DNA from 2 places in the Pseudarthrobacter sp. NPDC058329 genome. Region 1 is predicted to be linked to the other one. Evidence: predicted binding sites of a transcription regulator. Region 1 holds the regulator's gene; the other holds the start of a gene.
The links. Region 1 encodes HrcA, which represses chaperone genes, less so after heat shock. Its sites were predicted from a motif close to TTNGCACTCGNNNNNNNCGAGTGCNAA; they were not measured.
Positions count from the first base shown of each region.

Region 1 (8,219 bases):
CTTCTGGTTCAGCGTTTTCGGACGAATGGTTTTCCCGCGGCTGGACAGGATGTCGTGGGTGAGCACATCGACGGGGTTCTGCAAGGACTGGGTGCGCAGGAGTGCCACGAGCTGCTGCAGGACGGCGGGGCTGATGACTGTACCGCGGGCAACCAGTCCGCGGACCTCGTGAAGGAGCCGCATAATCCGCGGCACGTCCGCAGCCGGACCGCTGATGGAGAGCTCGTTTCCCCTGACGTGGAAGTTGACGGCAGGGAACTGCTCCTCAATGAACCTCAGCGCCTCGTCGTGGCTGCCCAGCGACTGAACCATCTGGTCGGAATTGTCGAAGAGGACTACTTCGGTACGGACGCCGGGAAGTGTGTGGGGAAACTCCCCCGCTGCGCCCTCGCCGGTGACAAGCCTGCGCTTTCCGTTAGCTGATTCAGTCATAGTGCTGGCCCGCGGGCCCGTGATCCCCTCGATGTCGAAACAATAGCTGTTGGCTGGACTGCGGCGGCCGTTGCCGGTCGCCTCCAGCGGTACCTTCCATCCTACGCCAGCGGACACTCCTGACCCCATACTGCACCAGGACGCCGACGGCCCGGTCCGGCAGCACCCCGCGGGTTATCCCGTCATTAGGTATCAACTTCATATCGGCCTCATATCGTTCCAGTTGCAGTTGGACCGCCCGGCGCATCCCGGCCCGTCTGCTCCCCGGGGCTGTGCAATGCTGGAAATCCAGCCTGCTGCTGGAACATCAGGGCCGACCGGGGATCGGCCCATCCGACCAGGAAAGGACAGGGCAATCAAGTTGCCGGAAACCGCAGCGCCCCGCCGCGCCCGAGGAGCCTTCCCCGGCGCCCGCTCAGCGGTCCTTGCCGGTCTCCTGGTCGTCGTACCTGTCCTGGCAGGCTGCATCGCCGACCCGGGACCAACCCCCACCGGCACACTGTCCTCCAGCCCTGCCGGCCCCGGGAACACGTCCGGAGCCCCATCCACGAGCGCCCCCTTGGAGACCACGCAGTCGTCCAACAAGGCACCGGTCTACTGGATTGGCCGGAGCGACTCCAATGTCTTCCTCTACCGGGAATTCCGGGACGTTCCCGAGCAGGAGAATCCCGTGACGCGGGCCTTGCGCGCCATGATGTCGGACAAGCCGCTGGATCCCGACTTCTTTACGCCATGGCAGAACCCCAGCCAGCTGGCCACATCGATCTCCGGCAAGGACGTCATCACGGTGGATGTTTCGGAGGATGCCTTCAACAGCAACCTTGACGCCGACATGGCGGCCCGGGCCGTCCAGCAGCTGGTGTACACGGCAACGGCGGCTGCTGCCAGTTCGGGGCTGATTGACTCCGGGCAGCAGATCCGCGTCCGCATCCTCGTGGACGGACACACGGACTACGTCGCCTTCAACCATGTGCAGCTGGGCTCCCTTATGGCCCGCACCTCGGGGCTGGTGGCTCCGGTATGGATCATCGACCCCCAGGAAGACGTTGAAGTGGCGGACGGCAGCGTCAAGATCACTGGACGAAGCACCGTGGCGGGCGGCAAGCTCCGCTGGCAGATCCTGCGCTCCGAGGACAACGGCAACAAGACTCCGTTCCTGACCGGGGAAACAACGGCAGCCGCGGACCCGGCCCAGGCGGGAGTATTCACCCTGGCCCTTACACTCCCGGCGGGTGACTTCGAGCTCCGGGTGGCCCAGGCCTCCAGCCCGGAAGGCCCGGAGGGCGGCAGCGAAGACACCCGGAGCTTCAGGGTCCGTTAATTCCTGCTGCTGCTGCGGCTTAGAGCGCCGGCGCGGCCCAGCGGCCCAGGACGTCACTGGCAAGAACGACGGCGGCGGGACCTGCCGTGGATGAACGCAGCACGTGGTGCCCCAGGAGGGCCGTCACGGCACCCTGGCCGCACAGCCTTGTCACTTCCCGCTGACTGATGCCGCCCTCCGGCCCGACGATCAGGAGTACTTCCCGAACCCCGTCGGATGCCTCCGTTTCGAGCCACGTTTCCAGGACTGCCCGCAGGGGACGCACGGCGTCCTCGTGCAGGACAACGGCGAGCCCGGCCGCCTCCACGGCGGTGGCGAGGCCGGCAGTGTCGACGGCGGCCCGCACCTCGGGGATCCAGGCACGGCGTGCCTGCTTGGCGGCAGCGCTGACGACGGACTGCCACTTGGCGTGCGCCTTGGCTGCCCGCTCACCCTTCCAGCGCACGATGGAACGTTCGGACTGCCAGGGAACGACGGCGTCGATCCCCAGTTCAGTGGCTGTCTCGATGGCAAGCTCATCCCGGTCGCCCTTGGCCAGGGCCTGGACCAGCACCAGCCTGGTGCGTGGCCGGTCCTCAACAACCAAGGACCCGCATTCCACTTCGAGTCCGGAGGGGGAAGCGGCGGCAACCTTGCCGCTCATCCGGGTGCCGGCGCCGTCCACAATGTCCACGGCCTCGCCCGGAGCGAGCCGCTTGACCGTGACCGCATGCCGCGCCTCGGGTCCCTCCAGGACAAAGATCCCTTCCGGCACCATCCGGTCAAGGGACCCGGGCGCGGTGAAGAAAACGGGGTTGCTCACCGCTAGAGGTTACCGAGCCGGTCCCGGAGTTTGGCGAACATGCCGCCGCTGGCAGCAAGCTTGCCCTCCGTGATCTGCTCGCCGCGGAGTCTGGCGAGCTGGCGCAGCAGGTCTTCCTGCGCCGCGTCGAGTCTCGCGGGCGTCTCGACCTGGAGATGGACCTTCAGGTCGCCGCGGCCGTAGCCGCGCAGGTGGGTGACGCCCAGGCCCCGCAGGGTGATGATCTCCCCGGATTGGGTGCCGGCCTTTACGTCGATGTCCTGGGCTCCGTCGAAGGTTTCGAGGGTGACGTCGGTTCCCAGGGCAGCCGCCGTCATGGGGATGTTCAGGGTGGCGTGGAGGTCGTCGCCTTCCCGGACGTAGGTGGCGTCATTGTTGACGCGGATTTCCACGTAGAGGTCGCCGGCGGGCCCGCCGGCGGGACCGGCTTCGCCCTGGCCGGACAGCTGGATGCGTGTCCCGGTGGCGACGCCGGCAGGAACCTTGATGGTGAGGGAACGGCGGCTGCGGATCCGGCCCTGCCCGCTGCACTCGTTGCAGGGGTCCTTGATAACGGTTCCGAAACCTTCGCAGCTGCCGCACGGCGCGGCGGTCATGACCTGGCCGAGGATGGAACGGACTGCCCTCTGGACCTGGCCGCTGCCGCCGCAGATATCGCAGCGTTCAGGGTGCGTTCCGGGCTGGCAGCACGAGCCGTCACAGGTGGGACAGACCACTGCCGTGTCCACCTCGAGCTTCTTGTTGACCCCGAACACGGCGTCGCGGAGCTCGATCCGGACGCTGATAAGCGCATCCTGCCCGCGCCGAACCCTCGAGGCGGGGCCGGCGGTGCCACCGGCGCCGAAGAAGGTGTCGAAAATGTCCTGGAAAGCGAAGCCCTGCCCGGCGTAGGCTCCCCCGCCGAACCCGTTGTCCGTGCCGTTCTCGTTGCCGGTGGTGTCATAGACCCGCCGCTTCTGGGGATCCGAGAGAACTTCGTAGGCGTGGGTCACTGCCTTGAAGCGGTCCGCAACGTCCTCACCGGGGTTGACGTCCGGGTGAAGGGTCCGGGCCAGTTTGCGGTAGGCCTTCTTGATCTCTTCCCCGGTGGCATCCGGTGCGACTCCAAGGACTTCGTAGTGGCTGCTCAAAGTTCGTATCTCTTCCTTGTTGTTCTGCCTGCAGTCGTGCTGCATACACTGCTGTGCGCCTTTCGGCGCTGTACTGCGGTCAGGGTCCCAGAATCCGTGACAGGTAACGGGCCACAGCCCTGACTGCCGCCATGGTAGTGGGGTAGTCCATCCTGGTGGGACCCAGCACGCCAATCTTGGCGACACTGTCCGGGCCGTAGCCCGTGGCCACGACGGATGCCTCCGCAAGGCCGTCGTAGGGGTTTTCCCGGCCGATGCTGACGGTCACTCCGCGGGGGTCCTGTGCCATCTCGCTGAGCAGGCGAAGCATCACCACCTGCTCCTCGAGCGCCTCCAGCACTGGCCCGATGCTGAGCGGAAAATCGACATTGGAACGGGCGAGGTTGGCAGTGCCGGCCATCACCATGCGGTCTTCCCGGCTGCTGTGGGCAAGGCCTTCCAGCCCGTGCGCCAGCGCGTGGGCTGCCTGACGCTGTCCGGGGACGACGCCGGACACCACCGCGGGCAGGGACTGGCCGAGTTGGGCCAGCGGTGTCCCCGCGAGGGATCCAAGGAACTGGGTTCTCAGCGCAGCGATGGCGTCATCCGCGAGGTCCTGGCCGACGTCGATGACCCGTTGTTCGACCTTGCCGCTGTTGGCAATCAGCACCACCAGCACCTTCCGCGGGGCGAGAAGGACGAACTCGATGTGCCGGACCAGTGCTCGGTTGAGGTGCGGGTACTGGACCACCGCAACCTGGTTCGTCAGCTGGGACAACAGCCGGACGGTGCGTTCCAGGACGTCGTCGAGGTCATCCGCGCCTTCCAGCAGGGACTGGATGGCACGCCGCTCCGACTGGGACAACGGCTTCACAGCGGAAATCTGGTCGACGAACAGCCGGTAGCCCTTGTCCGTGGGAATACGGCCTGCGCTGGTGTGCGGGGCCGTAATCAGTCCCTCGTCTTCCAGGGCGGCCATGTCATTGCGGATGGTAGCGCTGGAAACGCCGAGATGGTGCCGTTCCACCAGGGCCTTGGACCCGACGGGCTCGCGGGAGTGGACGTAGTCCTCCACGATGGCCCGCAGTACTTCCAGTTTGCGTGGCTCGCTCACACTCCACCTCCATCCAGGGTTCAGGGCAGCCGTTCCGCCCGCGCCGTGCTCTACAGGGGTTAGCACTCGACGTGCCTCAGTGCTAACAGTCTATTATGACTCGCCCCGTTGTTAGCATTGGTACCGCTCCGGGCGAAATTCCGGGCCAGCATCCAGCACGAGGCGGAGTGATTCCATGCATTACCAGAACTGGGGAGCCCAGGACCTGACCGCACCGGCCCGGGCGCAACTGCCCGAGGTGCCCGTGGAGCGCGGCATGGTGCTGGAGGACGTCCAGTCCGGCTGGGTTGGGGCCGTGACCCGCGTGGAGAAATCGGGCGGGATGCATGTGGTGGCCCTGGAGGACCGCCGCGGCAAGTCCCGGTCCTTTCGGCTGGGCTTCGGCTTCCTCCTTGAAGGCCAGGCAATCCGGCTGATGCCCCCTGCCCCGCGGCCGGCGGCAGGCACGGGCACCGCCGCCGGCCGGACGGCGTCGGGTTCTGTGCGCGTCGCCGGGCAGAGGGCCCAGGTTGCCAAGGCCAGCCGCATCTGGGTGGAGGGAAAGCACGACGCCGAACTCGTCGAGAAGGTCTGGGGAGATGACCTCCGGGTGGAGGGCATCGTCGTCGAACCCCTCCACGGCATCGATGACTTGTCCGCGGCCGTGGCCGATTTCAGGCCGGGACCGGGCAGGCGCCTGGGGGTGCTTGTGGACCACCTGGTGCCCGATTCGAAGGAATCCCGCATTGCCGAGTCCGTGATGGCCTCTCCCGGGGCCGCGGGGAATGTGCTGATTGTTGGACACCCGTACGTTGACGTGTGGCAGGCCATCCGCCCAGCTGTCCTGGGCATCGAGAGATGGCCGGTAGTGCCGCGCGGCCAGGACTGGAAAACCGGCATCCTGGCTGCCTTCGGCTGGCCGCACGAAACTAAAGAGGACATTGGCCTCGGGTGGCAGAAACTGCTGGGCGCCGTCCGCAGCTACGCGGACCTGGAGGCGTCCCTGCTGGGCAGGGTGGAGGAAGTCATCGATTTCCTCACGGTTCCCTGAACCCCTGGTGTGTGCCGGACTGGCGCGCTCCTGGCTGGCGGGCGAGGTCAGGCATAACCGCTGCACCCAGTATTCTTGGTACTGCGGTGTCTGCCGATCGCAGGACCGGCAGCAGACATGGCATTCTTAGTCAGCACCAATGCACTTCAGAAGGAACAAGACTGTGGCAGAAAACGCACGTGATCACAGGGACAGCCAGGGCGGCCAGGGCCGTTCGGAGTACCACGGTGTTCCGGCGAATGCGCTGCCCCTGACGGCCAGCGAAGACCGGCAGTGGGCAACCCTGGCCCACTTTGGCGGCATCCTGGGTTGTGTCCCTGCCCTGCTGATCTACCTGATCTTCCGTGACCGCGGTCCGTTCACCGCGCAGGAGTCAAAGGAAGCGCTGAACTTCAGCCTGCCGCCCACCATCGCCGCGGTGGTTGCCAATATCCTGGTCTTCGTGCCGGTGGTCGGCAACATCTTTGCCGTTATTGCCACACTGATCTGGATCGGACTCACCTGCTTCTCGGTGGCGGCAGGCATCCACGTCAACCGTGGCCAGCCGCACCGGTACCCGTTCAACCTGCGCTGGATCAAGTAACGCGGGCACCCTCCGTTCTTTCCAGAGCCCACGCCACCGTCCGGCATGATGGGTGCATGCGCAGCGCCGAGTTGACCTTGGGCGAATCCACGGATTCTTCCATCAGGACGGATTGGGCTCGGCTCGCGGAAGCCGGCCTGCCGAGCCTCGCCACGCACACGTCCCCGAGCAACAGGCCGCATCTCACCCTGGCGGCCGGCAACGAACTGGCCGTCGGGTCTGCGGTGCAGGATATGTGGGGCGGCCTCCCGCTCGACATCCGGTTTTCCGGTGTGGTGGTCTTTCCCGCCGGACCCGGCAAATACGTGCTGGCACGCCTGGTAGTGCCGTCGGCGGCTTTGCTCCAATTGCACGCCCGGTTGCATGAGCAGTGCACCGGCGCCTACGCCAATACCCTGCCGGATGCCTGGACGGCCCACGTCACCCTCGCGCGCCGGATCCCCGGGCATCTGCTCGGACCCGCCATGGCTGCCTTGGACGTGCTGACGGAGGGGCAGTGCATGGCGGCGCGCCTCTGGGACGGCTCAACCAGGACCACCACCACCCTCGGCGTCACCCCGAAGGTCTAAGCGGGAAGCACCCGGCGGACCACCGCATCGGCCAGGAGCCTGCCTTTGAGGGTAAGGACGAGCCGTCCCCGGAAGGCAGCGGCCGGCTCCACCAGGCCGTCCGCGATCAGTCCTGCGACTTGGTGCCTGCCTTCGGCGCCCAGGGCAGCAACCTCAAGGCCGGACTGCAGGCGCGCCTCCAGCATCACCCGCTCCACGTTCCGGGTTTCCGGGTCCAGCGTCTCCCTGCCGGCGGCCGGTGACAGGCCTTGCGCCAGGCGGCCGGCATAGGCGGTGGGGTGTTTGACGTTCCACCAGCGGACTCCCCCCACGTGCGAATGCGCGCCGGGGCCAATCCCCCACCAGTCATCGCCACGCCAGTAAGCCAGGTTGTGGCGGCATGCCTGCTCCGGCGTGCGGGCCCAGTTGCTGACCTCGTACCAGCCGAGGCCGGCTTCGGTGATCAGCTGGTCGGCGAGCTCATACTTGTCGGCGTGGTCGTCGTCGTCGATTCCCGGGACTTCACCGCGGCGGATCTGGGCGGCCAGCTTGGTGCCGTCCTCCACGATCAGCGCGTAAGCACTGATGTGGTCAGGCTCGTAGGACAGTGCGGTCTCCAGCGAGCACCGCCAGTCGGCGAGGGACTCCCCCGGTGTCCCGTAAATCAGGTCCAGGCTGACTGCCAGGCCGGCATCGCGTGCCCATTGGACCACTTGCGGGACCCGGCAGGCCGAATGCGTGCGGTCCAGCACCTTGAGGACGTGCGGGACAGCGGACTGCATGCCGAAGGAGACCCGGGTGAAGCCGGCGTCCTTGAGGATGGCGAGGGATTCCGGCGTGACGGAATCGGGGTTCGCCTCCGTAGTGACTTCGGCGCCGTCCTCGATTCCCCACTGGTCGATCGCCGTCCGGAGGATCAGGGCAAGATCAGCGGCGGGAAGGAGGGTGGGGGTGCCTCCGCCAAAGAACACGGTGCTCAGCTTCCGGGCGGGAAGGCCGGATTCAACCAGCACACGGGCCGCCATTGCCACTTCCGAGGCGGCCGTCCCGGCATAGGCGTCCTGGGAGGCGCCGCCGCCGAGCTCCGTGGCAGTGTAGGTGTTGAAGTCGCAGTAGCCGCAGCGCACTGCGCAGAACGGGATGTGCACGTACAGGCCGAACGCCCGGTCCGCCGAACCGTCCACTGCCTGGGCAGGCAGCAGACCGTCCGACGGCGCCGGGTCGCCGAGGGGAAGAGTGCTAGGCATTGCTGGGGCCTCCGGTGTTGCCGGACGCGATGT
Region 1 is NZ_JBHVZR010000001.1:884,174-892,392, reverse strand. Features, by position in the region: gene ACFVYC_RS04240 (PhoH family protein) at 1-432, opposite strand, end outside; gene ACFVYC_RS04235 (GerMN domain-containing protein) at 794-1,753, shown strand; gene ACFVYC_RS04230 (16S rRNA (uracil(1498)-N(3))-methyltransferase) at 1,773-2,555, opposite strand; gene dnaJ (molecular chaperone DnaJ) at 2,558-3,685, opposite strand; gene hrcA (heat-inducible transcriptional repressor HrcA) at 3,765-4,778, opposite strand; gene ACFVYC_RS04215 (DUF3097 domain-containing protein) at 4,954-5,808, shown strand; gene ACFVYC_RS04210 (DUF4870 domain-containing protein) at 5,972-6,391, shown strand; gene ACFVYC_RS04205 (2'-5' RNA ligase family protein) at 6,448-6,960, shown strand; gene hemW (radical SAM family heme chaperone HemW) at 6,957-8,186, opposite strand.

Region 2 (8,219 bases), on a different contig from region 1:
ACGTCATCCAAATGGACCAGAAGTACATTGCCGAATACGGCGGACGCGGTGCCTTGCTGGACCTGTCCAGGCAGGACGGCATTGATACATCAAAGCTGGACAAGGAAGCCTTGGCATCAGGCCAGTATGACGGCGCCCAGTACGGCCTGAGCACCGGCCAGAACGCTTACGTCATCATGGCGAACACCCAGGTCTTTGAGGCCGCCAACGTGCCCCTGCCGGACGACAGCAAGTGGACCTGGGACGAGTTCATGGAGACTGCGTCAAAGATCAGCGCCGCGGGAGACGGCAAGAACTACGGCGCAGCCTACGGCAGCAACGAAGCGGACCTGATCATCTGGCTGCGGCAGCATGGCGAGGACCTTTACTCCCAGGACGGCAAGCTGGACTTCGAAACCTCAACCGCTGCCTCCTTCTGGGAACGCCTGAAGGAACAGCGTGATTCGAAAGCCAGCCCGCCGGCGACGGTCGCCACCGAAGACTCCGGTGCCGGGCTTGAAGAAAGCCTCTTCGGCACCAACAGAGTGGGCATGGCATGGTGGTGGACCAACCAGCTCGGCTCCTTGGAGGCGACCACCGGCAGCAGCATCAAAATGCTCCGGGCGCCCAGCACCGGCGGCTCCGCGGCAGGCAACGGCATGTACTACAAGCCCACCATGTTCTGGTCGGCTTCTTCACGTTCCAAGGATCCTGAAGCAGCGGCCACGTTTATCAACTACCTGACCAACAGCCCGGAGGCCGGAGCCATCCTGATGACCGACCGGGGCGTGCCCACCAACCCGGAGATCGTTGACAGCATTACGCCCTCCCTCAAGCCTGCCGACACCACCGTGGTCAATTACCTGAAGGCCATTGCCCCCGACATGAAGGACGCACCACCCGTTCCCCCGGTGGGCGCGGGCAGCGTGCAGAACGTCATCAAGCGGTACACCGACGAAGTCCTCTACGACCGCCTCACCCCGCAAGCCGCTGCTGAAGCATTCAAGAAGGAAGTGGAAGGGATGCTCGCCAGCGCCAGGAAGTAGGGGCACCCTGGCGTTTTTGGAGAGTTACTGGGACCTCCGGGGCGCACAAGTCCGGGTACGTAACCAACAACTCCTGTGGACGTAAAAAATGCGGCCCCCTCGCGAGAGGGGGCCGCATTTTTGTGCTGGCGGGACAGGCCCGGCAGGGAAGGCTTAGAAGCCGCCCATGCCGCCCATGTCGTCGCCGCCGCCAACCGGAGCAGCGTTCTTCTCCGGCTTGTCGGCCACAACTGCCTCGGTGGTGAGGAAGAGACCGGCAATGGAGGCCGCGTTCTGCAGGGCAGAGCGGGTTACCTTGACCGGATCGTTCACACCGGCAGCCAGCAGGTCGACGTATTCGCCGGTTGCGGCGTTCAGGCCGTGGCCGGCGGGGAGGCCGCGGACCTTGTCGACCACAACGCCCGGCTCCAGGCCGGCGTTGAAGGCGATCTGCTTCAGCGGGGCATCGATGGCAACGCGGACGATGTTGGCACCGGTTGCCTCGTCGCCCGAGAGCTGCAGGTTGGCAAATGCCTTGGCACCGGCCTGGATGAGGGCCACGCCGCCACCGGCGACGATGCCTTCCTCAACAGCTGCCTTGGCGTTGCGCACTGCGTCTTCGATGCGGTGCTTGCGCTCCTTGAGTTCAACCTCGGTTGCGGCACCGGCCTTGATGACTGCCACGCCGCCGGCCAGCTTGGCCAGGCGTTCCTGCAGCTTCTCGCGGTCGTAGTCGGAATCGGAGTTCTCGATCTCGGCACGGATCTGGGATACGCGGCCGGCGATCTGATCGGCGTCGCCGGCACCTTCGACGATGGTGGTCTCGTCCTTGGTGACAACAACCTTGCGTGCCTTGCCCAGGAGTTCCAGGCCAGCGGTTTCCAGCTTGAGGCCAACTTCCTCGGCGATGACCTGGCCACCGGTGAGGACGGCGATGTCGGCAAGCTGTGCCTTGCGGCGGTCGCCGAAGCCCGGGGCCTTGACGGCAACGGACTTGAAGGTGCCGCGGATCTTGTTGACGATCAGAGTGGCCAGGGCCTCGCCTTCGATGTCCTCAGCGATGATCAGCAGCGGCTTGTTGGACTGCATGACCTTCTCGAGGACAGCAACCAGTTCCTTGACGTTGGAGATCTTGGAGTTGACGATCAGGATGTACGGATCCTCGAGGACCGTCTCCTGGCGCTCGGTGTCCGTGACGAAGTAGGCGGAGATGTAGCCCTTGTCGAAGCGCATGCCTTCGGTGAGCTCAAGCTCCAGTCCGAAGGTGTTGGACTCCTCGACCGTGATAACGCCTTCCTTGCCCACCTTGTCCAGGGCTTCGGCGATCAGGGCACCGATTTCGTCGTCACCGGCGGAGATGGACGCCGTGGCGGCAATCTCTTCCTTGGTTTCGATTTCCTTGGCGGAGTTCAGCAGCTCGGCCGTAACGGCCTCAACAGCCTTCTCGATGCCGCGCTTGAGGGACAGCGGGTCGGCGCCGGCAGCAACGTTGCGCAGGCCTTCCTTCACCAGTGCCTGTGCCAGCACGGTAGCCGTGGTGGTGCCGTCGCCGGCGACGTCGTCCGTCTTCTTGGCAACTTCCTTGACCAGCTCGGCGCCGATCTTCTCGTAAGGATCGTCCAGTTCGATCTCCTTGGCGATGGAAACACCATCGTTGGTGATCGTGGGGGCGCCCCACTTCTTTTCGAGGACGACGTTGCGTCCACGCGGGCCGAGGGTGACCTTAACGGCGTCGGCGAGGATGTTCAGGCCCCGCTCAAGGCCGCGGCGTGCCTCTTCATCAAATGCAATGATCTTGGCCATAACGGCAATAGTCCTTTCGGGACAGTCGTTAAGAATGAACCTTCGCTGCAGTGCCCGCGACGGACGATCCTTCACCGTTGGCCTCTGTATGCCTCCGGATGCGGATCTCACTCCAGTTAGGTGTTTCTCGCTCCTCGACCGGTGCACGGCGCCGCTGGCCGGAACCAGCTTCGCTTAGCAGTCGGTGCGTCAGAGTGCTAACTCAATAATTAGCACTCCCCACGTGAGAGTGCAAGCGAAAGGACACGGAAAACGGAGCTTCCGGGCCCCGCGGCGAGGTTCAGCCCGAAGCCCGTCCCGCCGTCTCAAGGCCGCTCACGGTTGGGTTGTTGTCAGCTGCATAGGCGAAGGCCGTGAAGGTGGCCGTGGTGATGTCTCCATTGGCATCAAAGGCAACCGGCCCGGATTCGCCGTCGTAGTTGGCATCCGGCCCGGATTTCAGCCGGGCCAGGCAGTCCTTGAAGGAAAGGCATGCCTCACCGGGGCCCTCCCCCGCCGTTTGCCCGGCGGTGCCGCCCGAAACAGCGATGAGGTTGGCGGCGATTGACCGGCCGGCATCGTCCTGGGCCCTCGCGGCTGCAAGGGCTGCCACTGTTACGGCGTCATAGGCTTCGGCGGCGAAAGATACGTCCTTCAGCCCGGGGTCCACCGTCAGGAGCCTTGCCTGGAAGTCGGCGTCGGGTAGCTGTCCGGGGACCACGGCGCGGGCACCCTCCAGGTACCCCGCTGCCAGATCTGAACCGTAGCGGCCGAAGGCGCCGTCACTGAGGATGAGGCGCTTTCCGTCCACACCTGAGTTCGCCAGTTCCACCAGGGCGCCCTGCGCACCATCGCGGGCGATGAGTATGACGGCGCCCGGTTCAGCCGCGCGGGCCGCATCGGCCACGCTGCCCGCATCGCCGGGCTTGAAGCTGGCAGTGGCCAGCACTTCCAGCCCCGCCTGCCCGGCAGAGGCGGCAACGGCGTCCGAAAGGTCTTTGCCGTACGAACCCTCCTGGTACAGCACGGCGACCGACGTGGCGCCGGCGTCCTTGGCCAGCTTCACGAGGACAGGGCCCTGCGCGACGTCGGCCGGTGCGGTCCTGAAGTAGTAGCCGCCGCTGCTGATGCCGCTGAGCCCGGCGGCGGTGTTGGCGGGCGAGATGAGCGGGGTGCGGGCACGGGAGAGGACGTCGATCGCCGCTGCGGCGTGGCTTGAATCGGTGGGACCGACCACGACGTCCGCTTTCGCGTCGGCCAGCGCCTGGGCCTGTTCTGCCACACTCTGCCCTGCAAGGGCGGGAAGGAGCTCCACCGGCCGGCCCTTGTGGCCGCCGGCCGCGTTGATCTCCTGCACAGCGAGCTTGGCTGCCGCAAGTTGCGGTGCATTGAGGAAGCCGTTTCCGCCGGCGTTGTCCAGGATCAGGCCCACGCGGAGGGTGCCGTCGCCCGAAGCCTCCGCAGCTTCCACCCGGGCATTGCCGGTGGCCCCGGAACAGGCGGTCAGAGCCAGGGCGGAGCACAGGGCAGCCGTTGAAAGCGCCCGGCGGAGGTTTGCAGGGCGGAGGTTCGGGTCAGTCACTCGGCCGGCCGGACGCTTTCAGCCTGCGGGCCCTTCTCGCCTTCGCCCACTTCGAGTTCCACCCGCTGGCCCTCGTCCAGGGCCCGGTACCCTTCACCCTGGATGGCAGACCAATGGACAAAGATGTCATCGCCGGAGCCGTCAACGGTGATGAAGCCGTAGCCCTTTTCAGCGTTGAACCATTTGACGGTTCCCTGTGCCATGCTGACCACTCTTTCCGTTGTGTCCGGTGCCCACGCCGCTGTGTGCCGACAGGCTCCAGCCGCACCTGAATTCACTCTAGCCAATGCCTGCCCGGGGGTAGCCGGATGGGGCCGGGCCGTCCGCAAAAGTTATTCAGGCGTAACCGCCTGCCGCGGAACGCGAGGTCAGGGGGTTACCGGTAGCCCGGCCCCAGCACTACAACCAGCGGCACCTGGAAGTCGGCGCTGTTTACCACAGTAGGAATGCCGAGGAGCGCCGCCAGGGCCCGGGCACCGGGCAATTGCGCTGCCCCCTGGTAGTAGATGACAGAGGCCTGCTGCGGGGCGCCCGCCCAGTTGCCCACCTGTCCCAGGGTCCAGCCGTCGGCCTGGACTGTTCCGCCCACCCGGCCGGCAAGTCCTGCCGTCCCGGCGGCGTTGTAAATGGCGACGCTTTGCGACTTATCGATGAATACGGGAGCTGCGGTTGGCTCGTCCAGTTCCGGTTCGGCGTCCGTGCCGGGGTCGGCCTCGCCGGGCCCGGCCTCGCTGGTGGCGGAAGGTGTTGGCTCTGCAGAGGGTTCCGGGGAAGCCTCCGGGGTGGCCGTAGGGGTGGACCCGGTAACGGCCAACGGGGCTGCTTCCTGGCTTGACGAGGCCTGGCTGTCCGGCGTGCTGAAACCGAGCTTGGGGAGAATCAGGAAGGACACCAGTCCAATCGCCAGAGCGGCAATACCCACCGCGAGAATGGGCCAGAGCCGCACCCGTGACGGGGCGGAAGCCGTGCGGTGGACACCTTGTCGCGACGCAGTCTCCGGGACCTTGTCGAATTCATCGCGGGCGTATTTGGTCATGGAGATATCCTTGTTTATTGCTGCTGGCGGCCCAGCTGGGAGCGTCTTACGCGTCAGACCCCAGGCGCCGTGCGGTACGTGCACGGTGACGCGACGTACGTAGTCTACGCAATCGCTTGACCAGCATGGGATCGTGGGCCAGCGCATCCTCGCTGTCGATCAGTGCATTGAGAAGCTGGTAGTAGTGGGTTGCGGAGAGGTCGAAAAGCTCCCGGATGGCCTGTTCCTTGGCGCCGGCGTACTTCCACCACTGCCGCTCCAACGCAAGCATCTGCTGGTCACGCTCGCCCAGCGGTGAGTCTTTGAGCTTGAAGTCGACCAGGAGGGACTGCCGGGATTCCGGCTCCGGCAGGTGCTCCCGAGCTGGTTCCGCCACGGCGCACTCCTTAGCTGGTTACGTAAAATGTCTGACCCCCATGCTACGGACGAATAACAGCCTTGTCATTTGCGGTGGGGGCAGCACGCGGGCCCCGCCCCAGGACACCCTGCAAGAATGGGACCGTGTTTGACTCTGATGCCCTGTTCGAAATCGAGCCGGAACCTGCGCACGGCGCGGGCTTCGCCGAACTGGCGCTGCTCCCGCTGGAGGAGCTGATGGCGCCCGACTGGGCCGCCGCCCTGGCAGGCGTGGAAAACGAACTTCGGGAGGTGCTCACCTTCCTCGCCGGCGAAGTGGCAGCGGGGCACGAGGTGCTGCCGGCGCCGTCGAACGTCCTGCGTGTCTTCCGGCAGCCGCTCGCCCGGGTAAAGGTCCTGCTCGTCGGCCAGGATCCCTATCCGACACCCGGGCATGCGGTGGGATTGTCCTTCTCCGTGGACCCGGGCACGCGGCCCATCCCCCGGAGCCTTGCGAATATTTACCGGGAGCTGGAAACGGATCTCGGGCTGCCGGCGAGGGTTCACGGCGACCTGTCCGCCTGGGCTGACGAGGGTGTGCTGCTCCTGAACCGCGTCATGACGGTGCGGGCAGGGTCCGCCGGCTCGCACCGCGGCAAAGGCTGGGAGAAGATCACGACGGCGGCTGTCTCCACAGTCGCCCACCGACGGAACCAGGACGGATCCAGGATGCCGCTGGTGGCGGTCCTGTGGGGGAAGGACGCCGAAAGCGTCCGCCCCCTCCTGGACGGGGCACCGGCGGTGGCAAGCGCCCACCCCAGTCCCTTGTCCGCATCCCGCGGCTTTTTTGGATCCCGGCCCTTCAGCCGCGTCAACGAACTCCTGTTGGGGCAGGGTGCCCCCGGCGTAACCTGGGAGCTCCCCCCGGCACCCTAGCTTAGGCTTGCCTTATGAGCACCGTTCCCGCCGCTACCAGCGCCACGAAGAAAAGCCGTCCGCAGATCAACCTCGCCGTGGTGCGCCGGGAAGAGCTTTCCCCGCACATGGTTCGGATCGTTGCCGGCGGCGATGGCTTCGCGGACTTCGTCAACAACGGCTTCGTGGACCGCTACGTAAAGATCGTTTTTCCCCAGCCAGGCGTGAAGTATTCCACCCCGCTGGATTTGTGGAGCATCCGGGAGACGATGCCGCGGGAACAGTGGCCGTTCACCCGGACGTACACCATCCGCTGGGTGGATCCGGTGGCGCGTGAGCTGGCCATCGATTTTGTGGTGCACGGCGATGAAGGCCTCGCTGGCCCGTGGGCAGCCAAGGCACAGCCCGGCGACACCCTGACGTTCACCGGCCCCGGCGGCGCCTACAACCCGGCACCGGACGCCGACTGGTATCTTTTCGCCGGGGACGAGGCGGCGCTGCCCGCGATTGCGGCCTGCCTGGAGTCCCTGCCGGGGGAAGCAGCGGGCCTGGCCTTTGTGGAGGTGGACTCCGACGCCGACATCCAGCCGATCGCCGCTCCGGCCGGAGTCACAATTCACTGGCTGGCCCGCAACGGTGTCCCCGCGGGCGAGAGCGACGTTCTGGTTCAGGCGGTGGCAGCCGCCGAATGGCCTGCGGGCCGGGTGGACGTGTTTGCCCATGGCGAGCGCGGCTACATGAAGGCCCTGCGTGCGGTCTTTTTTGATCAGCGCGGCCTGGAACGCAGCCAGGTTTCTCTGTCGGGCTACTGGGCCAAGGGCCGGGTGGAGGATGCGTTCCAGGCGGAGAAAAAACTTCCGGTGGGACAGATCTAGCCGCACGGCCCCCGGTCAGCGGCGGCGGGCCCGCCGCCGCTCATTGCTGGCCAGGCTGCGCGTCAGCGGCCTCGCAAGGGTGTCCCCGAGGACAATACCGCCCGCTGTCCCCAGGACGATGGCACCGGCGTTGAGCATCCCCCCGGCACCGAGCAGGATTTCGGCTTCCTCAATGGTGAGCACATACATGGACCGGAAGATGGTCAGGCCGGGCAGCAGGATCAGTGCTGCGGGGACGGCAACCACCAGCTGCGGCGCTCCCATCCTCAGCGCGACCACCCGCGCCAGCAGGCCAATGACCACGGCCGCCAGTGCCGGTGAAAAACGGTCACCCACGCCGAGCTGGCCCGCCGCGAGCAGTACAAGGTAGCCGGCCACTCCCACGGCAGCTGTGGGCAGCAGCAGCTGCCAGCTGGTCTGTTCGGTGATGCCGATGGCCATCACTGCCACTGCCACGAAGATCACCAGGACCCACAAATCGTAGGCCGGCGGGAACGTTTCTGTAATGTCGATGCGCTGCATCCCGGTGAGCTCACCCACCACGAACGCGACGGCGATGCCGGCCACGATGGCGCCGAAGGTCAACAGCGTTGACAGGAACCGGCCCGCGGCCGTTACCGGGAAGCCGTTGATGGCGTCCTGCACCGACGAGACGAGGCGGCCGGTCGGCAGGAGCAGGAGGATGCCGC
Region 2 is NZ_JBHVZR010000010.1:130,647-138,865, forward strand. Features, by position in the region: gene ACFVYC_RS14275 (ABC transporter substrate-binding protein) at 1-1,025, shown strand, start outside; gene groL (chaperonin GroEL) at 1,179-2,807, opposite strand; gene ACFVYC_RS14285 (ABC transporter substrate-binding protein) at 3,088-4,368, opposite strand; gene ACFVYC_RS14290 (cold-shock protein) at 4,365-4,571, opposite strand; gene ACFVYC_RS14295 (LytR C-terminal domain-containing protein) at 4,745-5,404, opposite strand; gene ACFVYC_RS14300 (DUF3263 domain-containing protein) at 5,451-5,780, opposite strand; gene ACFVYC_RS14305 (uracil-DNA glycosylase) at 5,906-6,676, shown strand; gene ACFVYC_RS14310 (siderophore-interacting protein) at 6,691-7,530, shown strand; gene ACFVYC_RS14315 (threonine/serine exporter ThrE family protein) at 7,546-8,219, opposite strand, start outside.
Region 2: groL (chaperonin GroEL) is a predicted target of HrcA. The motif match lies at 2,982-3,008, and genes of this name have one in related genera.